DNA from 4 places in the Pseudomonas sp. BR20 genome. Region 2 is predicted to be linked to each of the others. Evidence: predicted binding sites of a transcription regulator. Region 2 holds the regulator's gene; each other region holds the start of a gene.

Region 1 (7,588 bases), 360 kb from region 2:
GGTTGAACGAGCGAAACTCCACGCGACTCTTGATCGGCGCTTTGACCGCCCATCGCCCCGCCCCTTTCGGGTCGAAGTAACGTTGCAGGCGTTCCTGGGACAAACCACGGCCCAGGGCCAAGCTGTCGTACTCGCCGGTCTTGCAGTTGGTGAGCATGGTGCCTGACAGGTCGGTGGCGACGATTTGCGCCCCGGCTTTAAGCTGGCCCATGTTGGTCCGCTCAAACTCATCGATGGACATCGAAATCGAGTACGGTTCCTGTCCTGAGGAGCAGGCGGCCGACCAGATACGCAGGCGCTGGCCCGGGCTGGCCTTGATGGCCTCCGGCAGCACTTTGCTCTTGAGCACTTCAAAGGGGTAGGTGTCGCGAAACCACAGGGTTTCGTTGGTGGTCATGGCATCGACCACCATCTCCTTGAGGCCACTGCGCGGCTGCCCCTGGATCCGTTGAACCAACTCGCCCAGGGACTTGATGCCCTGCTGCTCCATCAGTTTGTTAAGACGGCTGGATACCAGGTATTGCTTGTTTTCACCGAGCAATATGCCACAGGCTTTTTCCAGGAAGACCCGGAACTGTTCAAAATCCAAATTACCCGTAGACACTGATACCGCCTCTAAAATCGTATGACTGCCAGGGGAAAAACCCTAGCTGTGATCTGCTGCCTTGATCCGGTCGACTACCCGGGATGCCAGGTCATCAGGGCGGAATTTGGCAAGGAAGTCATCGGCACCGACCTTCTTGACCATCGCCTGATTGAATACGCCCGACAACGAAGTATGCAGGATGATATGCAGTTTTTGCATGCGTGGATCGTTGCGTATCTCAGCAGTGAGGGTATAGCCGTCCATTTCCGGCATCTCGATGTCAGAGATCATCATCAAGAATTCTTCTTCCGGCTTCTTGCCTTCATCCACCAGCTTGCGCAGGTAATCCAACGCCTGGCGCCCGTCATTGAGGGCGACAACGTCCACGCCGACGGTTTGCAGGCAGCGCGTCACCTGTTTGCGCGCCACCGAGGAGTCATCCACCGTCAGCACACGCAGCGAGACCGCCTTGTGGGCCGTTTCGGCGTCGACCACCCCCACGGAAATCGATTCCGAGGTGGGCGCCACTTCGGCAAGGATCTTCTCCACGTCGATAATCTCCACCAGCTGGTTATCGACCCGCGTCACCGCCGTGAGGTAGTGATCGCGGCCGGTGCCCTTGGGCGGCGGATGGATCTCTTCCCAGTTCATGTTGACGATGCGTTCCACCGAGCGCACCAGGAAACCCTGGGTCTTGGTGTTGTACTCGGTAATGATCACGAATGGGTTCTCGCGATCCTGCAGGCCAGCCGAACCGGTGGCCAGGGCAAGGTCAAGAATCGGGATAGTCGCACCACGAATATTCGCCACACCGCACACCACCGGACTGGATTTGGGCATGATCGTCAGCTTGGGACATTGCAGCACTTCCCGCACCTTAAATACGTTGATGCCATACAGCTGCTTGCCATCCAGACGAAAAAGCAGCAACTCCAAGCGATTCTGCCCTACCAGCTGTGTGCGCTGGTTTACTGAATCCATTACTCCTGCCATGCCATGACTCCTACGCTAAAACTTTTGGCTTACCTACAAGGGCGGCGCGCCCCCAACACTAAACGGCACGAGCTTTGCTATTTGTTGAATATGGACATTAAAACGACAGTTTCCCGACGCCTTCACCTGACATGGTTTTGCAGATTGCTCTGCGCACCGTTGGCGCTGCTCGCCTTCAGCCTGGGCACCACGGCCCGTGCAGAGAACGTCACCTTGCCTGATCTACTTATCGGCGTCACTCAAGGCTTTCTTGAGTTCACTGTAGAAGATTATCTGGCGACCACACAGACGCCGGGGCGTTATGAAATCCAGGTCAACCAGTTGGACCCGCGCCTGCGCATGCCCATGTGCGACAAGGAATTGACAGCGACCCTGGAAAGCCCCGCCCAACCGATCGGGCGCGTGACGGTAAAGGTACGCTGCGAAGGCGCCTCGCCCTGGACGGTGTTCGTGCCGGCCCAGGTCAAATTGTTCCGTGATGTAGTGGTGGTTGCTCGCCCGATGAAACGCACGGGCATCATCGCTTTCGAGGACGTTGTACTGCGTGAACGCGACATCAGCCAGATCAGCCAGGGTTACCTGACATCCCTGGACCAGGCCATCGGACAGAAATTGACCCGACCAGTGGTCACCGATCAGGTCATTACCCTGGTGCATCTGGAACAGGCCGAGGTCATCCGCAAGGGCGATCAGGTGGTGATTTCCGCGAGCAGCGGCGGATTGAATGTAAAAATGCCGGGCGAAGCACTGTCCAACGGCGGCATGAGCGAACAGATTCGAGTCAAGAACCTCAACTCCAACCGTGTGATCAAGGCGCGGGTGACAGCCCCAGGGCAAGTCGAGGTCGCTTTATAGATCACTGGTACAGGACGCTGGGTTTTCCTACACTGTGCACGAGATATCCCGTGCGGAGATTTATTGTCATTCGCGCCTAAAGTTTGTCCGGGTATTGCCGAAAACATGGCAAGCGTCCAAATACCCAGAGGTTTTTTTATCATGGTCATCGATTTCAGCCGTTTGAATAACGCCCCGACGACGTCAGGCACTACGCGCACCACCAGCACCAAGGACAGCGTAGAAGCCAAGGCCCCGGCACTGCCCGCCAAGGCAGAACAGGCCAGTGCCAGCCAAAGCGGGGAATCCGTACACCTGAGCAATGAGGCTCAACAGTTGCAGAAGGTCACTGACTCGCTGCGCGATCAACCGGTAGTCAATAAAGCCCGCGTGGCCGAATTGAAGCAGGCGATCGCCGATGGCAGCTATAAAGTCGACAGCAACCGTGTAGCCAGCAAGCTGCTTAACTTCGAAGCCGAGCGCTAGGCAAAGGCCTGCGCAGGGCTTTTGGACGCTTAAAACCCAAGGCCAGCCATGCATCACGACGAACATTTGCTTCAACTGATCATTGATGATCTAGCGCCGACGCAGCAATTGCTCGAGCTGCTCAAAGAAGAATCACTGGCCCTCTATGGCCGGGACATGCCGTTGCTGGAAGAAATTCTGGCGCGCAAGCAGTCGTTGATCGTCCTGCTGGAACAGCACGGCAAAAAACGCAGCCAGATCCTCATCAGCCTCGGCCTGCCAGCAGACCACGACGGCCTGGCGCAGTTGGCCAGCCACTCCTCGGTCGGCGATCAACTGCTGGCCCAGAGCAAAGAACTCAACCAATTGCTCGCCCAGTGCCAGGAAGCCAACCTGCTTAATGGTCAGTCGATCCAGCTTCAGCAAGCTACGACCGCCAACCAGTTGCGTATACTCCACGGCGGAGAGCCTCCGGCACTCTATAACGCCCAGGGCTCCACCTCGCGTCTGGTCAAGCCAAGCACCCGCAGCCAAGCCTGACACCGGTTTACAGCGCGCCCTATCCAAGGCCCGCCACATGCTGGCAAAATGCCGGTTCTTGCGTGTAGTCGTATTTTGTCTGGAGATGGAAGAACCGTGTTCAACGCCCTTAATGCGGAAGATGCCCCGCAGCCACCCAAGGTCCTCACCACGCCTCTGGAAATCGCCGGCACCTTGCGGATGCTGCAAGACAGCCATGACCCGCTGATCATCACTTTCCACGAACGCAGCCAGCGCTTCCAGAGCTACCTGGTAGACGTCAACCGCGACAGCAACACGCTGGCGCTGGACGAAATGATCCCCCGCGACGGCGAGCGCCACCTCGAAAACGGCGAACCCTTTCGCATCGAAGGTTTCCATGATGGCGTACGCGTCGCCTGGGAAAGCAATGGCACCCTGGCCATCGGCGAAAAAGGCGGCCACCGTATCTATACCGGCAGCATGCCGGACGAGGTGGTCTACCATCAGCGCCGCAACGCGTTCCGCGCCGCACTGAAGCTGGCTCAACTGGTGAATATTGAGCTGGGCGGCGAGAAACTTCAGCTGCCGGTCAACGGCAAACTGCTGGATATTTCCGCCACCGGCTGCAAATTGCGTTTTGAAGGTGATATTTCCGAGCGCCTGCAACTGGGCCAGGTTTACGACCGCTTTATCGCAGCCCTGCCGTTTGGCAGCATGACCACCGCCGTCGAGCTGCGATACCTGCACTTCGAAGAAAGGATCAACACGACCTTCGCCGGCGTGCGCTTCCACAACATGAGTGGTTTGGTGCAACGCCAGGTCGAGCGCTTTGTGTACCAGCTGCAGCGTGAAGCACGACGGTTCGACAAAGACGACGATTTTTGATCTTTAACGATCACAAAAAAAACGGGCAGACCCTTTGGGATCTGCCCGTTTTTTGCTTTCAGGGGCGCGCCCTGCTCAATTCGTGGGGATGCTCATCCGGCCCCAGGGGCTCGGGTGGCCCTTCGAAAGCGGGCTCATCCACCGGCGGCTCTGGATCGACCTGCGGCTCGGGATCGGGGACAGTTTGCATCTGCTCCTGCACCACCTGCTCGTCGACCCGCGGGTCCAGCGCAGCCACCAGCGGTGAACTCGACATACTGTCGGGCATTGCCACGTGATGCAGGGGGGCATCTTCCACCTGGTGCAGATTGGTCACCGCCTTAGGCCGGATTCGCCACACCAGGATCAGCGCGCACAGACTGAAAAATGCGTACAGCATCTGGCTGCCGAACAGCTTCATCACCACACCCGCCAGCAACGGCCCGACACTGGCGCCGATACCGTAGGTCACCAGCAGCATGGCCGTCAGCGATACCCGACGATCCCCTTCCACATGGTCGTTGGAAAACGCCACCGCCAATGGATACAGGCAAAACTGTACGAGGGAACACAGGAAGCCCGCCACAAACAGCACTTCCAGCGGCACTTGGGTCATGATTGCCAACGGCAGTGCCGCCACCGCCAGGCACAAGGCGAAGCAGCGGATCAGCAGCGCGCGGTCATAACGATCCGACAACCAGCCCAGCGGCCACTGCACCAGCAACCCGGCAAAAATGCAGCTACCCATGAACAGACCCACCTGTTCGGTGCTCAACCCCTGCTGGGAGGCATACAGCGGCGCCAGACCGTAGAACGAACCGACGATCAACCCCGCCCCCAACACCGTGCTCAGCGACTGCGGCACACGCTTGATAAAGAAGCGCGGCTCCATCGGCGCGGGATGCAAGGCTGCCGGGTGAATGCGCCGGGTCATGGCCACCGGCACCAGGCACAGGGCGAAGCACAGCGCCACCAGCATCAGCAGCTCAAGGCCAAGCTGGGGATGCATTACCAGTATCAACTGGCCCAATACCAGTCCCAGGTAGGAGGCGATCATATAACCGCTGAACACCACGCCACGCTGTTTGGCATCTGCCTGCTCATTGAGCCAGCTCTCGATGACCATGTACTGGCACATCATTCCCAGACCCACAATTATCCGCAGCACAATCCAGGCCGGCAGCCAATCGATCAGGCCATGGCCCAACACCGCCGCACCGACAATCCCGGCACAGGTGGCATAGGCACGGATATGCCCCACCCGGGCAATCAGGCGATGCCCGATCTTGCCGCCCAGCACCAGGCCAAAGTAGTTGGCCGCCATCAGTGCACCCACCCATAGACTGTCGACATTGTCGGCCGCCAGGCGCAAGGCCAGGTAGGTACTGAGCAGGCCGGAGCCAATCAGCATCATCAAGGAGGCGAAATAAAGGGCTCGAAAAGATTTCCAGATCTGGCGCATCGGCGTTCCGAGCGGCTCCTTGCGGTGAGAGACAGGGCTATCGGCATGATAGTCCGGGGTGACCGGGTCCGGACAGGCAACATGCGCTGTTTCCGGGGATTATTTTGCTTAACAGCTCAGACGCTGTCGGATGGCGCGCAAGGTACATCGTTGCAACAAATACATCACAGCACCTGCTGTGAACCTTGATCGGCGGCAAGGTTCGACCCGCCAGCAAAAAGATCGAGTACGCACAAAAAAGCCCCGCCAGGAGGTTCTGTGCGAGGCTTTCTTTACGGGCTTCGAATCTGGTGTCCCAGGGCAGGTTCGAACTGCCAACCTTCCCCTTAGGAGGGGGATGCTCTATCCAATTGAGCTACTGAGACAAATGACAGCCATCAGGCCAAGGGGACTGCGACAGACGGCGTGCATGTTAACGGCCGAAGTGGGTTTTGTCATGTCGTCCGTGGGCTTTTTGAGTGTAGGCCGAGCCTTACCGGAGCGATCGCGGTTTCGCCCCGCAAATACGGGCACTTGGCCTGATCGTGCAAAATGCAATCACCCAAAATTCCAGCATTGCAAATTGCAATCATCTGCCCCATCAAACCAAACTCAAGCCATTGATTTAATTGGATTAATACATTGGCACGACACCTGCAACAGTTCTCCTGCAAGCCCCATCCAGCCAAGGCATTAAACGGAGAACATGACCATGAACAGTGCCCTTCTGTTAGCTCTCAACACCGTCGCCCTGGCTGCACTGGTGATGTTCCACTTTCAATCGACTGGCAGCAACGACCCCGCTCAGATCAGCCAACAGGCAGTCCCCCACCACTTGCAACAACGCCCGCAACTGGCCGTGATGACACCGAACGCACAAGCACCAATACGCCTGACTCAAGGCACCCAGGCCGGGCCTGCACCTGAACACTGGGTTTTCTAAGGACACTGATCATGAGCAAATTTGCCTGGCTGTTTCTGTGCCTGACCATCGTGACTGGCCTTCTGGGCCTGAGTGCAAGCTCTCAGGAGGGGCAAACCAGCGCATTCATTACTGCCGGTGTTTTCGCAAGCCTGCTTCTGCTGACGCTTGTCATGGGTCGCCGAATCAAATTTGACCCGGTTGTACGCTGACCCCTTCCTTCTCTGCTCTCCCCCTACCTTATGTCGCTTCGTCCTAGTAAATCGGCAAATTGCCACTAGTCTTAAAATGAAGGGCAAAAGGCCACTTTGCTATAGGATGTGCGGCCTCAAACCCTGTGGTGGCCTGGACTTACGGGAAGTTCCCTCGTGGAATCACTCGTGGAAAAGTTTTCCAACCAGTCCGCAAAAATGCAAATGAGTGCTGGCATAAAGCCTTCAGGCAGTTCAATATTTGTCACAGAATTGACGCCAAGGAACTGGCAAATCTGAGGCATGATGCGGCCTCTTTGCAATTCGGGTTGAACTTTGGTCGTGAGTCTTGTCTTAACACTCATTGCGGCCAATTCCAATAACCGCTCCCCTGAACTAACCGGTTAAATATATGCGCCCATTGAAACAGGCAATTTATTCCAGCCGTACGGCTGACAAGTTCGTCGTACGTCTGCCAGACGGAATGCGGGAACGCATTGCCGAGGTGGCTCGCAATCATCACCGCAGCATGAACTCCGAAATCATCGCGCGCCTGGAGCAGAGCCTTATTCAGGAAGGTGCGTTGGGTGACGAGCTGAGCATGCGTCTGGACAGCCCCGAGCTGTCGTTGCACGAACGCGAACTGCTGCAGCGTTTTCGTCAGCTCTCCCACCGCCAGCAAAATGCCCTTGTCTCGCTTATCGCGCACGACGTCGAGGCGGCCGCAGAAGCCAATTGATCTGCAACTGAAAGCCGAAGCCAGCCATGTGCTGGCTTTTTTTTGCCTGGGA
Region 2 (7,588 bases):
TGGCAGAAGCGGCAGGCACATCCGCAGCATCGGCGGCGGCACCGGCAGGCGCCACGGCATCGGCAGCGAACTGGCCCTTGCCGTGCAATTGGTCGAGCAAAGACTCGAACTCAGCGTCGGTAATGTCTTCGCTGCTCGGCGCGGCAGCCGGGGCAACGGCAGCCGGCGCTTCGGCCTCGGCCTTGACGGCACTGAGGGAGTTGAGCAGTTGCTCGAACTCGCTGTCCGTCACATCCGCTTCAGGCTCCACCACCGGTTCCGGTGCGGCTTCGACCACCGGCGCTGCCGAGGTATCGGCCGGCTCGGCATAGCGCGCCAGGGCGGCCAGCAGTTCCGGGGTGGCTGCGGTGATCGGGGCACGTTCGCGCACTTCGCTGAACATCCCGTTGACCGCATCCAGTGCTTCGAGAATCACGTCCATCAACTCCGAATCAACGTGACGCTCACCCTTGCGCAGGATGTCGAACACGTTCTCGGCGATGTGGCAGCACTCCACCAGCTCATGGAGCTGGAGGAAGCCGGCGCCCCCTTTTACAGTATGAAAACCGCGAAAAATTGCATTGAGCAGGTTCGCATCATCCGGGCGGCTTTCCAGCTCGACCAGTTGTTCGGACAGTTGCTCTAAAATTTCGCCGGCCTCTACAAGGAAATCCTGAAGGATCTCTTCATCGGCGCCGAAGCTCATGTGGGTGCTCCTTAGAAGCCTAAACTGGATAACAGGTCATCTACGTCATCCTGACCTGACACAACGTCTTCACGTTTATCGGCATGAATCTGCGGACCTTCACCCTTGGCGAGATGTTTTTGTGGATCTTTTTCAGAGAGGATCGCTTCGCGGTCATGTTCGATGCCGGCAAAACGGTCGACCTGGCCGGCCATGAGTACCAATTTGAGCAGGTTGCTTTCCACTTCGGTGACCAACTGGGTCACACGCTTGATCACCTGACCGGTCAGGTCCTGGTAATCCTGGGCCAGCAGAATGTCATTGAGGTTGCTGGAAACCGTGCGGTTTTCCTGCTCACTGCGTGACAAAAAACCCTCAACCCGACGGGCCAGCTCACGAAACTCTTCTGCACCGACTTCACGGCGCATGAAGCGGCCCCAGTCAACGCTGAGCGCCTGGGCTTCCGTGGCCATGCCGTTGACCAGGGGCGTGGCGTTTTCCACCAGGTCCATGGTGCGGTTGGCCGCCGCCTCAGTCAGCCTGACCACATAGGACAGGCGTTCGGTGGCGTCGGTGATCTGCGAAATCTCTTCGGCCTGGGGCATGTGCGGGTCAATCTGGAAATTGACGATTGCACTGTGCAGCTCGCGTGTGAGCTTGCCCACTTCCTGGTACAGGCCGCGGTCACGGGTCTGGTTAAGCTCATGGATTAACTGCACCGCGTCGCCGAAATGGCCTTTTTCAAGGCTGTCGACCAACTGGTGAGCATGCTTTTTCAGGGTCGACTCAAAGTCGCCCTGTGACGTTTCTTTATGCTCCATAGCTCCCCCGCGATGGCATCAGCCGTGGATGCGTTCGAAGATCTTTTCGATCTTCTCTTTCAAGGCCTGTGCAGTGAATGGTTTAACCACGTAACCGTTGACCCCGGCTTGGGCGGCTTCGATGATCTGTTCACGCTTGGCTTCGGCGGTCACCATCAACACGGGAAGGCTGCGCAATTTTTCGTCGGCACGCACGTGGCGCAACAAGTCGATACCGGTCATGCCCGGCATGTTCCAGTCCGTTACCAGAAAGTCGATGCTCCCGCTGTTGAGGATCGGAATCGCCGTAAGGCCATCATCCGCCTCGACCGTGTTTGTGAACCCCAGGTCACGCAACAGGTTTTTTATGATCCGCCGCATCGTTGAGAAGTCATCAACGATGAGGATTTTCATGTTCTTGTCCAATTCGACCTCCAAGCAGTCTTAAACGCGCCCAGCACCTGGACGCGCCATTTCAATCAACAGGCATACACAACAAGGACTGCCAGGGGCACCACGGGTCGAACCCGCGAAGGCCAATCACCTTCGCGGTATCGCTTTGCAGTGCTCCCCACACTGCCTGTCAGCGCGCTCGCCACTCTCCCAAACGCCCCCGCAAGCGGGCCGCGCACTGGCTGTGCAACTGGCTGACACGCGATTCGCTGACCCCCAGGACCTCACCGATTTCCTTGAGGTTCAGCTCTTCGTCGTAGTACAGCGCCAACACCAACCGCTCACGCTCCGGCAAGTTGGCAATGGCGTCCGCCAACGCCCCCTGGAAACGCTCATCTTCCAGGTCACGCGACGGCTCCATATGCGTGCTCGCGCCGTCCTCATGCAGCCCTTCGTGTTCGCCGTCCTGCAACAGGTCGTCGAAACTGAACAGGCGGCTGCCCAAGGTATCGTTCAAAATCCCGTAATAATCGTCGAGACTCAATTGGAGTTCGGCCGCAACTTCGTGATCTTTAGCGTCGCGACCGGTTTTTGCTTCAATTGCACGAATTGCGTCACTGACCATGCGTGTATTGCGGTGCACCGAACGCGGCGCCCAGTCACCTTTGCGCACTTCGTCGAGCATCGCACCACGGATGCGGATCCCCGCATACGTCTCGAAACTCGCGCCCTTGCTCGCGTCGTACTTGGTCGACACTTCGAGCAGGCCGATCATGCCCGCCTGGATCAGGTCTTCGACCTGGACACTGGCGGGCAGGCGTGCCAGCAGGTGATAGGCAATCCGCTTGACCAGTGGCGCATAGCGCTCGATCAACTCGCCCTGGCTGTCACGGGCAGACTTCTTGTATGCGTTATAGCCGTTCGCTGTCATAGCACCGGTCCTGCGCTCGTCTGATGCACCAATCGCTCGACGAAAAACTCCAGATGCCCCCGAGGGTTGGCAGGCAACGGCCAGGTATCGACCTTCTGGGCAATAGCCTTGAACGCCAATGCGCATTTGGAACGAGGGAACGCTTCGTAGACTGCACGCTGCTTTTGCACAGCCTTGCGCACACACTCGTCGTAGGGAACTGCACCGACGTATTGTAAGGCGACATCGAGAAAGCGATCCGTGACCTTGGTCAACTTGGCGAACAGGTTGCGACCTTCCTGCGGGCTCTGGGCCATGTTGGCCAGGACGCGGAAGCGGTTCATGCCGTAGTCACGGTTAAGTAGTTTGATCAGGGCGTAGGCGTCGGTGATCGAGGTGGGTTCATCGCAGACCACCAGCAAGACTTCCTGCGCCGCGCGCACGAAGCTGACCACGGACTCGCCGATCCCGGCGGCGGTGTCGATCACCAGCACGTCGAGGTTGTCGCCGATGTCACTGAAGGCCTGGATCAGGCCGGCATGCTGCGCCGGGCTCAGGTGCACCATGCTCTGGGTGCCGGAGGCGGCCGGCACGATACGGATCCCGCCAGGGCCCTGGAGCAGCACATCGCGCAGCTCACAGCGCCCCTCGATCACATCGGCAAGGGTGTGTTTAGGCGTCAGTCCCAGCAGAACGTCGACGTTCGCCAGCCCCAGGTCAGCATCCAGCAGCATGACGCGACGGCCAAGCTCTGCCAGGGCCAGGGACAAATTCACTGACACGTTAGTTTTTCCGACGCCACCTTTGCCGCCGGTCACCGCGATCACCTGTACGGGATGCATGCTGCCCATTTTATTTCTTTACCTTGTCTTGCTTAGACGCAGGCTACATGGCTTGGCCGCGTGAATCGCTTGCAGACCATCGATGTAGGTACATTTCACGGTGTTCATCGCGCCTCAACCCACCCGTTTTGCCGGGTTGTGGTAAAGGTCGGCGAACATATCGGCCATCGCTTCCTCGCTAGGCTCTTCTTGCATTTGCACGCTGACGGCGCGGCTGACCAACTGATGACGGCGCGGCAGATGCAAGTCATCCGGGATGCGCGGCCCGTCGGTCAGATAGGCAACCGGTAGTTCATGGCTGATAGCCAGGCTCAACACTTCGCCCAGGCTGGCGGTTTCATCCAGTTTAGTCAGGATGCAACCGGCCAGACCGCAACGCTTGTAGCTATGGTACGCAGCGGTAAGAACCTGTTTCTGGCTGGTGGTTGCAAGCACCAGGTAATTTTTCGATTTGATGCCACGCCCGGCCAGGCTTTCCAGTTGCATGCGCAACGCCGGATCACTGGCTTGCAGGCCGGCGGTATCGATCAGCACCACACGCTTGCGCAGCAGCGGATCGAGCGCGTTGGCCAGAGACTGGCCCGGGTCGACGTGGGTGACCGGCACATTGAGGATGCGGCCCAGGGTCTTGAGCTGTTCCTGGGCGCCGATGCGGTAGCTGTCCATGCTCACCAGCGCGATGTTATTCGCGCCGTACTTGAGCACATAACGCGCCGCCAGCTTGGCCAGGGTGGTGGTCTTGCCCATGCCGGCAGGGCCGACCATGGCAATCACGCCGCCCTCTTCCAGGGGTTCGATTTCCGGGGTGCTGATCATCCGCGCCAGGTGGGCCAGCAACATGCGCCAGGCCTGGCGAGGCTCTTCGATTTCGGTGGTCAGGGCCAGCAGGTCGCGGGACAACGGGCCGGACAGGCCGATGCGTTGCAGGCGGCGCCACAGGTTGGCCTGTTGCGGTTTGCTGCCTTGCAATTGGGTCCAGGCCAGCGAACCCAGTTGCACTTCCAGCAGTTCGCGCAGGCCGTTGAGTTCAAAACGCATCGAGTCGAAGACACGCTGGTCAACTGCGGCGGCCGGGGCTGGCGCAGCAGGACGCGGCGGTTCGATGAACGTTGGCTCAACCAGCGGCTCGGCGGCGGTCAGCGGCAGGCCGGCAAACAACTGGCGATTGGTGGTGGCATCGCTGTCGCCACGCATGCTCAGTTCAGCCTGGGCCGAGACGATGCGCGAAGCGGTCTTGCGCAGCTCGTCTTCAAGTTCCATGTTCGGCACACGCGGCGCCAATGCCGAGGGGGTGTAGTCCAGGGCAGCCGTCAGCTCGACACCGCCGGCAATACGACGGTTACCGATAATCGCGGCATCGGCGCCCAGCTCATCGCGGACCAGTTTCATGGCCTGACGCATATCGGCGGCGAAAAAACGCTTAACTTGCATAACCCACTACCCTCAGCCGTTGGGCCCTACTGTCGCGACGATAGTCACTTGCTTGTTGTCAGGAATTTCCTGATAAGCCAAGACGTGCAAATTCGGTACTGCCAGACGTCCAAACCGCGACAACATCGCCCGGACCGGACCCGCCACCAGCAGAATCACCGGCTGGCCCTGCATTTCCTGGCGCTGTGCGGCGTCGATCAACGAACGCTGCAGTTTCTCAGCCATGCTTGGTTCCAGCAGAACGCCCTCTTCCTGGCCTTGTCCTGCCTTCTGAATACTATTGAGCAATATCTGTTCCAACCTTGGTTCCAAGGTGATCACAGGCAGCTCGGAGTCAAGCCCTACAATGCTTTGCACGATTGCGCGGGACAATCCGACACGCACCGCCGCCACCAACGCGGCGGTATCTTGACTCTTGGCGGCATTGTTGGCGATAGCCTCGGCAATGCTGCGGATGTCGCGTACCGGCACCTGTTCGGCCAGCAGCGCCTGCAGCACCTTGAGCAGTTGCGACAACGACAGCACGCCCGGCACCAGTTCTTCCGCCAGTTTTGGCGAGGCCTTGCCGAGCAAGCCCATCAATTGCTGGACTTCTTCGTGGCCGATCAGCTCGTGGGAGTGCTTGTAGAGAATCTGGTTGAGGTGAGTGGCGACCACGGTACTGGCGTCCACCACGGTGTAGCCCAGGGACTGCGCCTGGCTGCGCTGGCTGATTTCGATCCACACCGCCTCCAGGCCAAAAGCCGGATCTTTGGCGGTAATGCCGTTGAGGCTGCCGAACACCTGGCCGGGGTTGATCGCCAGCTCGCGGTCCGGGTAGATCTCGGCTTCGGCCAGGATCACGCCCATCAGGGTCAGGCGGTAGGCACTCGGGGCCAGGTCGAGGTTGTCGCGGATATGTACGGTGGGCATCAGGAAGCCCAGGTCCTGGGACAGCTTCTTGCGCACGCCCTTGATCCGCGCGAGCAACTGGCCACCCTGGTTGCGGTCCACCAGCGGAATCAGGCGGTAGCCGACTTCCAGGCCGATCATGTCGATCGGGGTCACGTCGTCCCAGCCCAACTCCTTGGTTTCCTGGGCGCGGGCTGGCGATGGCAGCAGTTCCTGCTGGCGCGCAACTTCTTGCAGGGCCTGGACCTTGACCGCATTCTGCTTTTTCCAGAACAGGTAGGCACCACCGCCCGCCATGGCCGCCATGCTCAGGAACGACACATGGGGCATGCCCGGCACGATCCCCATGATCGCCATAATGCCCGCCGCCACGGCCAGGGCCTTGGGCGAAGCAAACATCTGCCGGCTGATCTGCTTGCCCATGTCTTCGGAACCCGAAGCACGGGTCACCATGATGGCGGCAGCTGTAGATAACAACAGTGATGGCAATTGCGCCACTAAACCGTCACCGATGGTCAGCAAGGCGTATACCTTGCCCGCATCGCCGAAAGTCATGCCGTGCTGGAAGATCCCGACCGCCATGCCGCCGATCAGGTTGATGAACAGGATCAGCAGGCCCGCGATGGCATCACCGCGCACGAATTTGCTGGCACCGTCCATGGAACCGTAGAACTCGGCTTCCTGGGCTACTTCCAGGCGGCGCGTCTTGGCCTGGTTCTGGTCGATCAGGCCGGCGTTGAGGTCGGCATCAATGGCCATCTGCTTGCCGGGCATGGCGTCGAGGGTAAAGCGTGCGCTCACCTCGGAAATCCGCCCGGCGCCCTTGGTCACCACCACGAAGTTGATGATCATAAGGATCGCGAACACCACGATACCGACCACGTAGTTACCGCCGATCACCACCTCACCGAAGGCCTGGATCACCTTACCGGCGGCGGCGTGGCCATCCTGACCGTGCAGCATCACCACGCGGGTGGACGCCACGTTCAGCGCCAGGCGCAACAGGGTTGCCACCAGCAGGATCGTGGGGAATACCGCGAAATCCAGCGGCCGCAGGGCGTAGACGCACACCAGCAACACGACGACGGACAGGGCGATGTTGAAGGTGAAGAACACGTCCAGCAGGAACGGCGGCATCGGCAACATCATCATTGCCAGCATGACCAGCAACAACAACGGCACACCCAGATTGCCTCGGGAGAGGTCAGTCAGGGTGCCACGGGCCGTGCTGAACATTTGAGAGCGATCCACCACCGGTATTCCTCGTTTCCTTGAAGCAAACTTTTGACGCCGGGAGGCGTCCTGGAGGCGGTATTGCAAGAAGCCTTCCAACTTTGCTTTTGAGGAGGTGGATCGCTACAGGCGCCCGAGTTCTATCGGATGTAAACAATCCAACTGTGGGAGGAGGCTTGCCCCCTCCCACAGTTGGATCGGTGTACATTCATTGCCGACAGCGAAACTAACGCCCACGGCTAGTTCACAGCCTTAACTTCAGTTGCCTGCAGTCCCTTGGGACCATTGGCAAGCACGTATTCGACCTTTTGGTTTTCATCCAGGCTTTTGAAACCGCTGGAAACGATCCCCGAGTAATGCACAAATACATCCTCAGAGCCGTCGTCCGGCTTGATGAAACCAAACCCCTTATCTACGTTGAACC
Region 3 (7,588 bases), 1.8 Mb from region 2:
ATTGACCAGCCCGAGCTGTTCGGTCTGCTCGGGGTACATCAGCGCGTAACGGGTGGCGAGCATGCCGCCGGTGGAATGGCCGAGCAGCGTGGCCTTCTGAATGCCGAGTTTTTCCAGCAGTTGGTGGGTGTTGAGGGCCAACTGCTGGAAGCTGTACTGGTAGTGGTCGGGCTTGCTGGAACTGCAGAAGCCGATCTGGTCCGGTGCAATTACCCGGTAACCGGCGTCGCTCAAGGCCTTGATCGTGCTTTCCCAGGTGGCGCCGCAAAAGTTCTTGCCATGCATCAGCACTACGCTGCGACCGTTGGGTTGCCCCTTGGCCGGCACGTCCATGTAGCCCATTTGCAGGGATTTACCTTGGGATTGGAATTGGAAATGTTCGAGGGGATAGGGGTATTGGAAGCCTTGCAGCTCAGGGCCATAGCTGGCGGCGAACGCCGGGGCGATGCTGGCCGTCAGCAGGCCGGCGATGCAAAAAGCACGGGATAGAGGCATGGGCGGGGCTCCGAGTAGGGTGCTCGGATGCTGTTTGCGGGGGATTAACGGGGGATTAACACCCACTGCAAGGTGATAGCGGCGAGTACCGCGTATCGCAGGCCCTTGGCCAGGGTCACCAGCAGCAGGAACCGCCACAACGGCTCACGCATCACCCCGGCCACCAACGTCAGCGGGTCGCCTATGACAGGCACCCAACTGAGCAGCAGCGTCCAGTGCCCCCAGCGTTGGTAATGGTGGCGGGCTTTTTCCAACTGCTTGTCGCTGACCGGAAACCAGCGGCGCTGCTTGAAGTGCTCCACCCAGCGTCCCAGCCACCAATTGACCAGCGAGCCGAGGACATTGCCCAAGGTGGCAATCCCCAGCAGTAACCACAGGCTGTAATCCCCGCTGATCAACAGGCCGACCAGCACCGCCTCCGATTGCAGCGGCAGTAACGTCGCCGCGCCGAATGCGGCGAGAAACAGCCCCAGGTAACCCACCGGCACCGATCAGTGCGCCGGGTAGTCCGCCACCACCACATCCTGACCGTCGCGGGTCAGGCCGATGACTTGATACGCCTCGGCATGACCCTCCATTTCCATGCCGGGCGAACCCATGGGCATGCCCGGTGCGGCGATTCCCAGCAGGTCGTCGCGCTTGCGCAAGGCCAATACCTGCTCGGCGGGCACATGGCCTTCGACGAACTTGCCGTCGATCACGGCGGTATGGCACGAGCCCAGGCGCGGGGCCACGCCGAGGCGTCGCTTGACGGCGCTCATGTCGGCTTCGACATGGTCGTTGACCTTGAAGCCGTTGCTTTCCAGATGGCTGATCCACTTTTTGCAGCAGCCGCAATTGGCGTCGCGGTGCACATCGATGGGGATCAGGTCGGCGGCCTGGGCCAAGGTGGTGGTGAGCAGCGCTGAAAGCAGGGCCAATCGCAAGGGGGTTTTCATCGAGGTCTCGTCCAATACCGGGCAGTAGGCGGGGCATTCTCCCTGCTTTTTCGCAGAGGGCGTCGCGGTAATGTTTCAAAATTATACAGAGTGCGCGTTTTCCATCCGCTGCTTGAGACGGTCCAGTGCAATCGCCGACAGCTCGTTCATCCGTTCATGGAGGCTGGCCAACTGCAATTCGGTTTCATAGGTCAGCACGCGCTTGAACAGGGTGCCGTCGCGAAAGGCCTGCAAAAAGTAGTGAATCGAGCCGTCGACCGCCAGTGAGGTGAACACCGTCTTGAACTCGTCGGGACGCCGGGCGATCTGCACGCGGTAGCTCATGGGCACGCGTACGCCCAGCAAGTCGATCATTTCGGTAAAGCGTGCACCGGCGTGGAGTGGGCCGGTGGTGCCGGTGTCGGCACCGAGGGAAGTGGGGTGCCATTCGTGCCAGCGATCCGGTTGGGTCACATAGTCGTAAACGGCATCGATAGGGGCCTGGATAAAACGTTCCTGACTGATCCGCTCCAATCGGACCGACTGCTCGGCAGCGCGCATGGCACACCTCCTGTGTGGCGGGGCTGAACACTTGGAACTGTCAGAATAGTCCCACTCCCGCACATTGCACGGGAGTGTTTCAGCCATTTATCAGCGCACCTTGAAACGGCTCATCAATGCAATCACCCGGCCATTGGCGTCCAGCAGGCTTTGCGTATTGGTTTCCGTGGCATGCCCGCTTTGCACCAGCTCTTCGACCATATGTCGGATATGCACCATGCTGCGGTTGATCTCTTCGGTCACCGCACTTTGCTGCTCGGCAGCGGTGGCGATCTGGGTGCTGAGGTTATTGATATGGCTGACCGAACCGGCCATCTCGTCGAGGCCGCTGTTTACCCGCGCCGTGGCATCCGCCGCCGACTGGCAACTGGCCTGGGTGTTTTCCATGGCCGCTACCGACGAACTCACACCGGTGGTCAGGCGCGCGAGCATCTCATTGATCTGCGAGGTGCTGGCCTGGGTACGCGCCGCCAGTGCGCGGACTTCGTCTGCCACTACCGCAAAACCACGGCCTTGCTCGCCAGCCCGCGCGGCTTCAATCGCGGCGTTGAGGGCCAGCAGGTTGGTCTGGCCGGCAATCGCGCCGATCACGCCGAGGGTTTCGGTGATGCGCGCGGCGTCCTGGCGCATGTTCTCGACGGTGTGGGTGGCACTGGCGACTTCGCCGATCAGCGCGCTGACACTGGTGGACGCTTCACCCACCACCACGCGGGAGCGGTCAGCATGTTCGTTGGCGCGTTGGGTGAACGAGGCGGTTTCCGCTGCGTTTTGCGCCACGGTGTCGGCGGTGGAGCTCATTTCGGTGATCGCGGTGACGGTCTGGTCGGTCTCCGAGGCGTGGCGCACCAGGATGCTGTTGGTGTGCGCCGAGGTGTGCTGCAATTGCTCAAGGCCCGATGACATGGCCCCGGTGGCCTGGGTCACTTCGCCGATCATGTCTTGCAAGTAGACGATAAAGCGGTTCACCGAATGGCCGATGGCGCCCAGTTCGTCTTCGGCGCGGATGGTGATGCGCCGCGTCAGGTCGGCATCGCCGGTGGACAGCGCGTCGATATTGGTCTTCAGGGTTTTCATGCGCTGCACCAGTTGGCGGATCGCATACACCGCCAGCAGCACCAGCAGCAACACCATGGGAATCTGCAGCAGGGCCAGGCTGCCGAGCACGTCATCGCGCTGGGCGGTGATCAGCGAGGTGGGCAGGGCGGTGGCGAGGAACCACGGTGTGCCTTCGATGGGGCGCATGTAGAAGGTGCTGGCCACGCCCTGGTTGTCGAACTCGCTGCGCTGCAAGGCCTGGTCGCGATGGGCGAGGGCTTTGCTGACCTGGGTGGCAAAGGCTGAGGTGCCGGTCAATTCACTGATGTTCTTCAGGACCACGGGGCTGCTCAGGCGTGTGCTGTTGCTGATGATCTTGCCGTCGCCTTCGACGATCAGCATCTGCCCGCCGATGTCCTTTTCCTTGCTCGCAACCAGTTCGTTGAAGAAGCCGAGGGTCACGTCGATGGTGGCCACGCCGTACGCCGCGCCGTCGCGCTGGATCGCCATGGCGCAGTTGGTGCGTGGCTCCTGGCTGGCGTCGTCCTTGTAGGCCGCGGCCCAGGCACATTGTCCGCGTGGCGAAGCGAGGCCGCCCTTGTACCAGCTCTGGTCGTAATAGTTGGGGGCGGGGTCGCTGTTCCAGAACGTGTTCACTGCCAGCTTGCCCGCCGCATCACGGTGCCAGAAGGTGCTGTGTTTATTGCGCCCCGGCGTGCGCTGGTTGGGCAGCGGCCAGATACCACCACCGAAGACCTTCAGCTCACCATATTGGTCGACCAGGCCGGGCAGGACCTTGTCGATGGCGTCGCTGTCGAGCAGCGGGATGGTTTGGGTGATGGTGCGTTGCTGGGACTGAACCTTGTTCAGTTCGCCCTGGATCTGTTCGGCCACCTCACTGATGCGGTTGAGCACCACCTGTTCTTCGGTATGGCGCAGCGTGGGGGCGACCAACTGGCCGATACCGACGACGGTCAACACGAATAGCACCAGGACGAACAGCACCAGAAACAGGGTATAGCGAGCTTGGATGGAGCGCAGTGGGGGCATGGGGGTCGTCCTTACGAAGCGTTTATTATCGACGCGGCTTTTTGGAGCTTCGTAGGGCTATCGGCTTGGCGAGGAAGAGCTTTAGGTATCCTGGTGCGAAGTTCAAGAACGGCTATACAGCGAGGTTGACGGCTTTCCTCGCTATATAGGCTGATCTATAAGCGTTCTACTAGGTACCGTCGCCTTGTTCGCTGGTCTCAAGAGTGACAAAACGCCTCAATGGCTTGCCCATCTCTTCGCTCAAGGCGTTCTCGGTGAACGGTTTCGGATTGATTGTGCCCGGTGCTGTCGAGGGGTCGTTATCGAAGTCGAAGGGGTCGGCGTCGTTAGGTAAACCAACAACTTGGCGCTCAAAATTGTTGACCTGCAAATCTTTGCCCGGGTGCAGATGCTCGGTGGTTACACCATCCAGGAAGGTTCCGGTAGCGCCGTTGTACGCGTGGCCAATCTCATGGAAGAGTTGGGTTACGGGAACCCACGTGTGTTTACCGTCAGCGCGCTCCCTGGTGGCCGCAGGGTCATAAGTGATCGTGGCGAGATCAGCCCGCGCATCACCTGCAACGCCATTCTCGATGAAGTAACTCGCGGGAACCCCAGTGTCTTCTGGCACGTCATCCGCTGTCGAGCTTGCTTCTTCAACATATGATTCTTCATGCTCTTGCGAGGCGTCAAACAGGTAGGAAGTATTGGCATTACCCTCTTGCCGAACAGTGACCTTCCCACCATTCGTCACTGCGAGTTCATCCATTTTGGTGAGGGCCTGTTGGCCGATAGGTGAGCTGCGCAGAAATTCGAAATCGTCGGCAACGCGTTGTCTGAATGCCTGCTGCTGCTCCTCCGAGGCACGTGTTGCTCCTTCTACCGTAAATCCCTGCTCGCCGACATTACTCGGTTTCACCTCGGTAAAGGCAGAGCCTGTCGTACGGTCAAACCGATCATTGGCACTGGCGTAAATACGGTCGTGCCGCTGGTTATTCCAGATCTCGTTATTGCCTTTGCCGGTGTAAAACGTGGTGCGACCGAAGTGGTTGCCGATCAACACGTCATTCTGATTGCCGCCATGTGCAACGGTATGTCCGCTGCCTGAGACCAGCACGTCGCCGTCATCCCCGCCGTCCAGATAACTCTGTTTATGAGTAGGGCCAAAGCCCGCGAGAAGCAAGTCACTGCCTTTATTACCGTACATGACAGTATTGCCGCTGCCACCGATAAGCGTGTCGTTGCCGTCGTTGCCCTCGGCATAACCGAGGCCGCTGCCCAGGCGCAAGGTATCGTTGCCAAGCCCGCCGTAGAGCCTGCTGCGGCCACCTCCCGCCTGTATGAAGTCATGGCCATCACCGCCTTCAACGGTCACACGAAGCTTGACGTCATCGTCGATGATGACTGTGTCGTCACCGCCAGTGGTGTCGATCCACAGTTCTTGATTGCGGTCTCTTTCTTCCTTCATATCAATCACGTGGGGCTTGCCGTTGATCAGTATTTGCAGCTTGTCGCCCGGCCAACTGCGCACATGCAGATGGTCAGCGCGATCACCGGTTTCCACTTGCAGATAATTATTCAGGATCTGCGGTTTTGCGGGGTCACTTGGGTCCCAGTCGACGATCCTGCTGATTTTGATGTCACCTTCGGCGAACAGCAGGTGCGCCCTGCGGTTAATGATGCCTGGCGTCAGGTCGGTCGGGGGTGTGTAGGGCGAGGCGTCTGTCTTGTCGAGAGGCTTGGGTAGCTGGGCGTTTAGTTGGGAGGTCAAGGAGTGCGCAAGCGCAGATAACATGGGCATGTCCTTTTGGGTCGACGCGTAATAGAAGCCTGACTTCGCATCAGGGTTGCTATTACGTGGAGTTCCGACCGCAAACGTTCCAGGCGCTCGGGGCAGATTTAGTGCACCAGGTTTCGTCGTTGGGGCACCGCAATCCAGGTGCCCCCTGTGAGCTTGGCCGTCAGATATCCAGCATGGCCATCACGTCTGCGGGATAGCGCAGGCCGGCGGTTGCCTCTGCGGGAAAGATCGCATCGAGTGCCGCCCGCTCGGTCGAGCTGAGGTCGAGCGATACGGCCGCGACGTTCTCCTCCAGGTACTTGCGTTGCTTGGTGCCGGGGATCGGAATGATGAAGTCGCCTTGTGCCAATACCCACGCCAATGCCAGTTGCCCGGCGGTTACGCCTTTGTCTGCTGCGAGGGTTTGAACCTGCTTCACCAACGCCAGGTTCTTCGCGAAATTTTCGCCCTGGAAGCGCGGGTTGGTGCGGCGGTAGTCATCGGCATCGAAGTCATCCGGGCTTTTCAGGGCGCCGGTCAGGAATCCTCGGCCCAGTGGGCTGTAAGGCACAAACGCAATCCCCAGGCGTTGGCAGGCCGTGAGGCAGCCGTTGCTTTCCTGGTCGCGGCTCCACAGGGAATATTCGCTCTGCAGGGCGCTGATCGGGTGCACGTTATGGGCGCGTTCCAGCGTGGCGGCGGATGCCTCGCTCAGCCCCAGGTAACGCACCTTGCCTTGCTGCACCAGTTCGGCCATGGCACCGACGGTTTCTTCGATGGCCACCTGTGGGTCGATACGGTGCTGGTAGTAGAGATCCAGGGTGTCCACCCCCAGGCGCTGCAAGGTGCCGTTGATGGCATCGCGAATGTACTCGGGGCGCCCGTTTACCCCACGCAACGCCGGGTTGGTTGGGTCACGCACGATGCCGAACTTGCTCGCCAGGAACACCTGGTCACGTTTACCGGCAATGGCTTTGCCGATCAGTTGCTCATTGGTATGGGGGCCGTACATATCGGCGGTATCGAGAAAGTTGACGCCCAACTCCAAGGCGCGATGCAGGGTGGCGGTGGCCTCCGTGGTGTCGGTGCCGGGGGTGTAGAAGTCGGTCATGCCCATGCAGCCGAGGCCGATGGCAGAGACCCGTGGGCCGTTTTTTCCGAGTGGACGAGTGTGCATGGGTTCAGCTCCTGAGTGGGGAAGGGCTCCATTGTTACTCTCGACAAAATTGGGATAAACCGGCTAAAAGCACTATCACTATTCGTAATATCTAAATAATCCGCGTAAGGAGTCGCCCGTGGACCGTTTCAACGCGATGCGCGTATTTACCCGAATTGTTGAACTGGGCGGGTTTGCCAAGGCCGCCGACAGCCTGCAACTGCCGCGCGCTTCGGTGACTATCCTGATCAAGCAATTGGAAGCGCACCTGGGCGTGCAGTTGCTGCAACGCACCACGCGCCAGGTGAGCCCGACCCTGGATGGCGCTGCGTATTACCAGCGCTGCGTACAGTTGCTCACCGATTTGGAAGAAACCGAGGCGGTGTTCTCCACTCGCCGCCAGAACCCGCGCGGCACCTTGAGTGTGGACATGCCTTCGGGCATCGGGCGCTTGATTGTGATTCCCGCGTTGCCGGCGTTCACCGCGCGCTATCCGCAGATCGAATTGGACATAGGCCTGAACGACCGCCCGGTGGACCTGATCCGCGAAGGTGTGGATTGTGTGCTGCGTGGCGGCCTGGCCCTGGATGAGTCGCTGGTGGCCAGGCCTTTGGC
Region 4 (7,588 bases), 230 kb from region 2:
AGGTAAAGGCCAGGTCCTGGCAGGCTTGCAACTGTTTGTCCGGTGTCGGCATGCGGCCGACCCGGCTGTAAGTGAAGTCGCCGGGGTATTCGTCCTTGAATACCAGCCAGTGGCCTGCGGTGGTCATGGCGACGATCCACTGCGACACCCCGCTGCTCTGGGTGCGTTCGAGCTGGCCGTTTTTCCATTGCATCAGGGCGTTGCAGTCGGGATCGTAGTCCGAGGCCCACAGGCTGGTGCCCGACACCAGCGTGTGGCGCTCCAGCTCGACCACCCCCTTATCCGGCATGGCCTGCCAGTAGCGCTTGATGGGATCGCGGGTATCGCGCAGGTAGTTGCGCAACACCCAGGCCGCCGTAAAGACCACCGCCGCCAATACCTGCCAGGCAAACGTGTCGCCGATGACTCGATCCACGTCCAGCCCAGGCGCGAACGCGGCCCGGTACAGCCACACGCCCAGCATAAACACCAGGCTGGGCAGAAACACACCAAAGCACAGCGGCGGCAGCAGCACTTCGATCCAACTGAAGTGATGCCCGGCTGCATGCTCCCGTGCCCAGGCCTGCTCCTGGGCGAGCATGGGTGCCTGTTCGCGCGGGCCGATGCCGGGATCGGGGGCCTTGAAGCGCCAGTAAAGTGCCATGGGATCGTTATTCATGCCGCGCATCATGCCCTTGGCGCGGGCAGAGATACAGCGCCCAGCACGCCGACAAAACAACCATTGCCGAGACTCGCATACAGTCATACGATGACTGATCACAACCATAACAATAAGGATCACCCGTGAACAAACCCCTGCTCCTGGCCGCCGCCGTTGTCTGCGGCCTCAGTGCCCACGCCCACGCCGCCACGTTTGCGTATATCTCCAGCCCCGGTGATGGGCTGATTTCCCAGTACCGCCTCGACGAAAGTAACGGTGCCCTGAGCCTGGTCGAGCAAGTGACGGCCGGCGACCAAGTCAACCCCATGGCCCTCAGTCCCGACGGCAAGACCTTGTTCGCGGCCCTGCGGGTCAAGCCGTTTCAGGTCCAGGGCTTCAGCATCGACCCGACAACCGGCCGCCTGACGCCGCAGTCCAAGGCGCCGCTGGCCGAAAGCATGGCGTACCTGGCCACCGACCGCGCCGGGCGCTATTTGCTCGCGGCGTCCTACGGTGCCGACACCCTCAGCGTCCAGCCCATCGACAAGCCAGAACCCATCCGCACCTACAAGACCGGCCTGCATGCCCACTCGCTGCGCACCGACCCAAGCAATCGCTTTGCCTACGCCGGCAACCTGGGCACGGACCATGTGCTGCAGTACCGCTTCGACGCCGCCACCGGCGCACTCACCCCGATCGGCAGCGGCTACGTGAGCGTGCCGGCCAATACCGGGCCTCGGCACCTGGCGTTTTCGGCCAACGGCAAGTACCTGTATGTGGTCGGTGAAATGAGCGGCACCGTTACCGCGTTTTCCATTGATGACAGCTCCGGCGCGCTGACGCAGATCGGCGTGGCCAACGGCATTCCCGAGCGGTTGAAGTTGGCCCACGGCGAAGTGCGAGACGCACGCAACAATGACCTGAAGGACGACCCGACGCCACGCATCTGGGCGGCCGACCTGCGCCTGTCGCCGGACGGCAAGCTGCTGCTGATGAGCGAGCGCACCAGCAGTTCGGTGTCGGCGTTTGCGGTGGATACCGCCACCGGCGGCCTGCGCTTTGTCGACAACTACCCGGTCGAAGAGAAGCAACCGCGCAACATCGCATTCTCCCCCAACGGGCATTGGCTGCTGGTGACCGGTGAGAAAAGCGACAAGGTCGGCACCTATGCGGTCAGTGCGACCGGTGCGTTGAAGCGTGTGGGGGAAGCGGCGTCGGGCAAGGGTGCGCTGTGGATTGAGGTGCTGCATACCTCGGCCAACTGACCTGAACATGTGGGAGGGGGCAAGCCCCCCACAGAGTTGGATCTTGAGGGTTTACAGACCTCAGCTCAGGCGAAACCGTGCGGTGTTATCACTCAACGCCTGGCTGCCTTTGCTCAAGGTGTCCGCTGCACGATTTACTGCGCGCGCGCCGTCGAGCAGGCGCCCGGCGGCCTGGTCGACTTGCTGGATATTGCCGCTCACTTCATCCGCCGTCGCCGCCTGCTCCTCCACCGCCGTGGCGATTTGCGCCAGGGTGTCGGTGACGTTCTGCACCGCGCCGGCAATCTCGCCCAGGCGCGTGCCCAGGCCGGTGACGGACTCGGCATCGGTCAACGCCTGCTCGCACGCGGCGCCCATCAGCGTCACCGCCTGGCTCACCGTGGCGCGCAGGCTGTCGACGGTGCCGGCGATCTGCGCCGTCGACGCCTGGGTGCGTTGCGACAGGCTGCGCACTTCATCGGCGACCACCGCAAAGCCACGGCCCTGCTCGCCTGCGCGGGCGGCTTCGATAGCTGCGTTGAGCGCCAGCAGGTTGGTCTGCTCGGCGATGCCGCGAATGGTGTCCACCACCGATTGAATCTGCTGGCCTTGCTGGCTGACCTGCTGCAAGGCGTCCGAGGTATCGGTCAGGCGCTGGTTGAGCTGCTGGATGCTAGCGGTGGTGCGCTGGCTGTCGCGGCTGCTGTCTTCGGCGATGCGCCGGGTGTGCTGGGCACTGCCCGAGGCCTGTTCGCAGCTGCGCGCGACGCCCATGGACGTGGCAGCCAACTGCGTGGCGGCGGCGGCGATCTGGCTGATCTGGTGCTGCTGGTCCTCGACTTCGCTGAGGGTGCTGCCCGATTGCGAATTAAGGGTGAGCACCGCCGAGCCAAGCTGCTGGGTTTCGTGATTGACGCCGAGCAGGCTGGTGCGCAATTGCACCACCGCGACGTTCAACGCGGTACTGATCGCCGCCAGTTCGTCGCGCCCTTCTACCGCCACCTCCACGCACAGGTTGCCGTCGCGCAGGGACTCGGCCAACGTGGTGATGCCACTGGCGCTGCGACGGATGGACGCTTGCAGGCACATGAACAGGTACAGCGCCGCCAGGGCCAACAGGCTGAACGTCGCCGCCATCGGTATGAATTGCGTGTTCGCGTGCCCGTGGTAGTAGTCCAGGCGCGCATCCATCGACGTCAGCGACCGAATGCGCAGCGCGCCGAGCGACTCGAGCATGGCATCGATACTGCGTTCGAAACCGGCGGTATCCAGCTTGATGCTGCCGCCGAACACGCCGTCGTCGAGCACTTTGAGTTCGTTATCCAACAACTGCAGGCTGGTATCGTATTGCGCTGTCCACGGCTCCATGCCGGCGTACTGCTTGGCCTTGAGCGAAGCCGCAGCCTTGACCAGTTGATCCCGCGCATCGCCGATGCGGCTGCGCAGGTCGCGCATCTGCAAACGGCTCTGCAAGGTGAACTGCCCCGAAGAAATCGAGGACTGCCCGACACTGGCCATCCGCCCGATGCGCTCGATCAGGTCGGGCGTTTGCTGGGTGCCCATCTGCATGAGCATGTAGGTTTCCAACCAGGGATCGAGGATCAGGCCGGCGTCGAGGGTAATCTGTTCGCGCAGGGCCTGCATCGCCGTCAGCGCCGCGGTGAAGCGGTCGTAGCCATCCGGCCACCAGCCAACGGTGCGCAGGGACGCCGAGTCCATGCCCCTGACCGTGGCCTGCAACGCCTCGAAGCGGGCCAGGACGTCAGCGCCGGCGCTCTGGGTTTTCAGGGCATCACCGAGGGCTTGCAGGCTTTGCAGGATCAGCGGGAAATTGGCGTCGACCTTATCCATCGCCGCTTTCGCCGCTGGCGTTGGGGCATGCAGGATGTCCGCCGCTTTCCAGCGCGCAGCCAGGTTACGTTGGGCGCTCAATTGGCCGTCCAGCGCATCCAGGGCCAACAGTTGACGAAGACCGGACTGCTCGGTGGAAATCACGCTTAATTTGTCGCGATAGTCCTGGCCGATCATCCACAGGCTTCCGGCCAAGGGGAGCATGAACAGGAAAAACAGAACCTGGAACTTGCGCGCGAAGCCGAAACGTCCGAGCAGGCGGATACCAGGGGATAAAAAACTGTGCATGTCCGACCACTCCCGAAAACAACCCACCCGGCGCACCGCTGGGCGAAGCCTTGAAATAAATGAAAGCAAAATGCCATGTCATTGATTGGTAAGGCTCTAGCAAGATACGGGCCGCCCACACCCAGCCCCGAAACAGGGCGTTCGCTGCACGAACGCCCCACCTCGCGTGCGCGAAAATGGGGCAAAAGCACTCAGTAGCGACAAGGCTGCTGTCACCGCCGGAGACGACTGACCGAGGTACGTTCCAAAACACCCTCAATCACAAGCATCCTATCGGCCGCGTACGGGGAGAACTTGAAGGGCAGGACACGCCCTGGGGAGAAATACCGACAGCGACCTATTTGGCCTGCATGTACTGGCTGAAATTATTGATGTGATCGTCCAGGTTGTCCTCAAGCATCATCCGGTACTGATCACAGAAATACGTGAGCATCGCCTCGCGCTCCTCGGCCATCTGCTCGCCGGACTTGAAGTTGCGCGCACACGCCCAGGCATTGAACCGCGTGGTGCCGAACATCATCGAGGCACTCACCTGGCCGAGGTTCTCGAAGGTCTTGAGCTGCTCGTTCGACAGCTCGATATGCGCGTCTGCGCGGTCGTAGAAGGTTTGGTCGGTGACGTCGGCCATTGCGGGTTCCTGGGCGAGCGAATGAGACGACCATTGGAGCATATCCTGCGGCTGGAGAGGAGGCGCCTCCCTGCGGAGGCGCCTTGAACATCACATCAATGCCAGCACCAGCCGCTCAAGCCCGATGCCGAACCCGGCGCCCTCTCGGTAAGCACCGCCACCTACCACTTGCTGCTGCGCACCCAGTGCGGGGCAGCGTACTTCGAAGCCATTGCCTTCAAGGTAGTAACTCAGCCCACGCTTTACCGCCAGACTCAACTCATAGTCGAGCCCCAGCGTGTCCAGAAACCCGGAGCAAAGGGCTTGGCTGCGCTGTAGCGCCAGCGCGGGCTCAGGACTGAGAATCTCCAACCCCAGCTGGGTAAATTCACGATAGCGACCGGCTTGCGGCCGCTCATACCGATAACACCGTGCCGCGTAGAAAAACATGGCCTCATCCCGCCCGCCGAGCAAGGCTGCATTGCGCTCCTGGAACAGCGCGGTGGCCTCTGGGATCAGGCAACATTGGCGACCCGCCTTGTCATCGAAAGCCCACATCTGCCCGATGATTTCACTGCCGCCGGCTTTTTCAATAAACGTGTCCTGGCCCCACAAAGCGGGCACGATAGCTTCTTCAGCTCCCGCTTCGATGAAGATAGCTCCGGAATCGCCCCTCTATCTCACGCATCGTTGCGGCTTCTTTCCCTGTCACGATTCGGGTTCCGCGCAGCATTGTCATGTCTTGAATCTCCATTTTCACAGGCAATAAAAAAGGCGCCACAGGCGCCTTGGTTTGGGTTCATTGAGTGATCAGAGCGTCTGGTCAATCAGTGAGCGCAAGCAACCACGACACCTTGGGAAAGGTCCGTGAGAGTGATGGCGGTTGCTTTTCGAAAATTTGGTCATGGGCAATCCTTGCACACATGTAGGAATAGTTACAAGCAAGCTCAATTCAACAGCTCAGTAATCCACCGGGCCTGCTGTGCAATCTCTTGCGCCTTATCCTCCGGCACGGCCTGACGCGCGCGCTCGAAACTGGCCAGGGTCTTCTGCTTCTGACGCAGCATGCGCTGCCACTTGGCCAGGAACACCGGGCTGCGCGCCTGCATCTGCAGGGGGCCGAAGTACAGTTGTTCGGCGCTGTAGATCACCGGCGTGGTGCGTTCGGCGACGATGATTTCGTAGTAGAAACGGTTTTCCCGCAGCAGCTCTTCATGGAGGAGGGTGTAACCGTTTTCCATCAACCAGTGACGCAACGGTTGTTCGCCGCCATTGGGTTGCAGGATCAGGCGTTCGTGACCGCTGAGGTGGGCCTTGCCGCCTTCGAGGATGTCGCGGATCGTTTCGCCGCCCATGCCGCAGACGCTGATCGCGGTGATCGCGTCTGCCGGCTTTATCGCCGCCAGACCATCGGCCAGGCGCACCGTGACGTGCTGCTCCAGGCCGTTCTCCCGCACGGTGCGCTCAGCCGCCTGGAACGGCGTGCTCGCCACCTCGCCCGCCACCGCCGCCTCGATCACGCCACGGCGCATCAAGGCCACCGGCAGGTAGGCGTGGTCCGAGCCGATATCGGCCAGCCGCGCGCCCATCGGCACATGCGCCGCCACGCGCTCCAGGCGCATGGACAAGGTGTGTTCGTTCAACCTGTGCTCCTTTTTATTCGCCGGAAAATCGATCCCGGCTGTTGGTCAGATGCAACACCATCGCCGCCCGCGCCGCGTCCGGGTCCTGGCGCCTGATCGCGTTGAAGATCGCCTCATGCTCCAGGTTCGCCAATTGCCCGAGCTTGGCGAAGTCCGCCCCGCCACGTTCGGCGCCTTTCACTTGGGTACGCGGAATCATCGCATTGCCCAGGTGCAGCATGATCTCGGTGAAGAAGGTATTGCCGGTGGCTTCGGCGATCAACTGGTGGAAACGCTTGTCCTCTTCCACGCAGCTGTCGTTGTTGGCCAGCGAGGCCTGGTAGTCGTCCAGCGCGGCGCGCATGTGGGCAAGCTGCTCGTTGGTCCTGCGCACGGCGGCCAGTGCCACTGCCTGCACTTCCAGGCCCAGGCGCAGCTCAAGCATGTTGCGCACGCTGGCGACGGTGTCCACATGCAGGCGCAAACCTTGCTGGGCCTGTTGCGCCAGCACGAAGGTGCCGATGCCATGGCGCGTCTCCACCAGCCCCGAGGCTTGCAGCTTGGACAGCGCCTCGCGCACCACGGTACGGCTCACCCCATGCTCAAGCACGATGGTGGATTCGGACGGCAGCTTTTCACCCGGCTTCAACTGCCCCAGCAGGATGCGCTGGGTCAGGGCGTCAAGCACGCCTTGGGCCAGGTTGTTGGAGCGTCTACGGACGGGGGGGCCGTTTTCAATGGGCATAGTTACGAATCCACGGGGTTGGGCAGGAGGGAGCTTAACATCCCGCCCCACGGCGTAACCCCACTGTAGGAGCGAGCTTGCTCGCGAGGAACCTGAGGGCGCCGCGTTTATCCAGGATGCCCGCATTATCGTTGACGTTTTTCGCGAGCAAGCTCGCGCCTACGGTTGGGGTGCGAGTGAAAAAAGTGCTCTACTTGTATGACAACCAACATTAATGGCCGCCAGCGCCACCCTTTCAAAAGCCCTCTCAACCTTCTTTAAAACCCCACCCCAACCCGCAAAATAACCAAAAAAGCACTAAATACCGGCTCTTATAAACACAAAAACATCATCACCGCATTGCGAACCCCAGAAACCAACTTGTATGATGTCTATCAACAAGACACGCAAACCCGCATAAAAATAATCAGGGGGAGTTTTGAATTGTGAACAATTCAAGCCATGCATCTGCCACACCAGACAGTGATTCGGTCCTCGCGCAAGCCGTGAGAAAAGTGAAGGGCCATGTGCTCCCACTGTTCGTGATCATGTTCATCCTCAACTACATCGACCGGGTCAATATCGGCTTTGTGCGCACGCACATGGAACACG

Evidence for each region. The regulator FliA, encoded in region 2, starts transcription of late flagellar genes. The targets are predictions, from matches to a motif close to CTAAAGTTTNNNNNNNNNNNGCCGNTAA.
Region 1: the regulator FliA is predicted to act here: its motif matches at 2,511-2,538, upstream of flgM (flagellar biosynthesis anti-sigma factor FlgM).
Region 3: the regulator FliA is predicted to act here: its motif matches at 4,116-4,143, upstream of ACHPFG_RS14670 (methyl-accepting chemotaxis protein).
Region 4: the regulator FliA is predicted to act here: its motif matches at 4,294-4,321, upstream of ACHPFG_RS21775 (methyl-accepting chemotaxis protein).

Annotation. Positions count from the first base shown of each region.
Region 1 is NZ_CP172012.1:5,331,830-5,339,417, forward strand. It holds gene cheR (protein-glutamate O-methyltransferase CheR) at 1-604, opposite strand, end outside; gene ACHPFG_RS24545 (chemotaxis protein CheV) at 647-1,579, opposite strand; gene flgA (flagellar basal body P-ring formation chaperone FlgA) at 1,670-2,434, shown strand; gene flgM (flagellar biosynthesis anti-sigma factor FlgM) at 2,576-2,899, shown strand; gene ACHPFG_RS24560 (flagella synthesis protein FlgN) at 2,948-3,418, shown strand; gene ACHPFG_RS24565 (flagellar brake protein) at 3,515-4,264, shown strand; gene ACHPFG_RS24570 (MFS transporter) at 4,323-5,705, opposite strand; tRNA gene ACHPFG_RS24575 (tRNA-Arg) at 5,994-6,070, opposite strand; gene ACHPFG_RS24580 (hypothetical protein) at 6,397-6,627, shown strand; gene ACHPFG_RS24585 (PA3371 family protein) at 6,639-6,818, shown strand; gene ACHPFG_RS24590 (Arc family DNA-binding protein) at 7,210-7,536, shown strand.
Region 2 is NZ_CP172012.1:4,971,775-4,979,362, forward strand. It holds gene ACHPFG_RS22805 (chemotaxis protein CheA) at 1-685, opposite strand, end outside; gene ACHPFG_RS22810 (protein phosphatase CheZ) at 697-1,485, opposite strand; gene ACHPFG_RS22815 (chemotaxis response regulator CheY) at 1,504-1,878, opposite strand; gene fliA (RNA polymerase sigma factor FliA) at 2,048-2,788, opposite strand; gene fleN (flagellar synthesis regulator FleN) at 2,785-3,618, opposite strand; gene flhF (flagellar biosynthesis protein FlhF) at 3,724-5,040, opposite strand; gene flhA (flagellar biosynthesis protein FlhA) at 5,053-7,167, opposite strand; gene ACHPFG_RS22840 (cold-shock protein) at 7,404-7,588, opposite strand, start outside.
Region 3 is NZ_CP172012.1:3,175,562-3,183,149, forward strand. It holds gene ACHPFG_RS14650 (alpha/beta fold hydrolase) at 1-495, opposite strand, end outside; gene ACHPFG_RS14655 (YqaA family protein) at 540-983, opposite strand; gene ACHPFG_RS14660 (DUF411 domain-containing protein) at 987-1,433, opposite strand; gene ACHPFG_RS14665 (SRPBCC family protein) at 1,515-1,973, opposite strand; gene ACHPFG_RS14670 (methyl-accepting chemotaxis protein) at 2,064-4,058, opposite strand; gene ACHPFG_RS14675 (M91 family zinc metallopeptidase) at 4,228-5,832, opposite strand; gene ACHPFG_RS14680 (aldo/keto reductase) at 5,999-6,994, opposite strand; gene ACHPFG_RS14685 (LysR family transcriptional regulator) at 7,113-7,588, shown strand, end outside.
Region 4 is NZ_CP172012.1:4,745,594-4,753,181, forward strand. It holds gene ACHPFG_RS21765 (hypothetical protein) at 1-658, opposite strand, end outside; gene ACHPFG_RS21770 (lactonase family protein) at 784-1,905, shown strand; gene ACHPFG_RS21775 (methyl-accepting chemotaxis protein) at 1,966-4,023, opposite strand; gene ACHPFG_RS21780 (DUF3144 domain-containing protein) at 4,361-4,651, opposite strand; gene ACHPFG_RS21785 (ATP phosphoribosyltransferase regulatory subunit) at 4,742-5,287, opposite strand; gene ACHPFG_RS21790 (tRNA (adenine(22)-N(1))-methyltransferase) at 5,578-6,273, opposite strand; gene ACHPFG_RS21795 (FadR/GntR family transcriptional regulator) at 6,287-6,997, opposite strand; gene ACHPFG_RS21800 (MFS transporter) at 7,423-7,588, shown strand, end outside.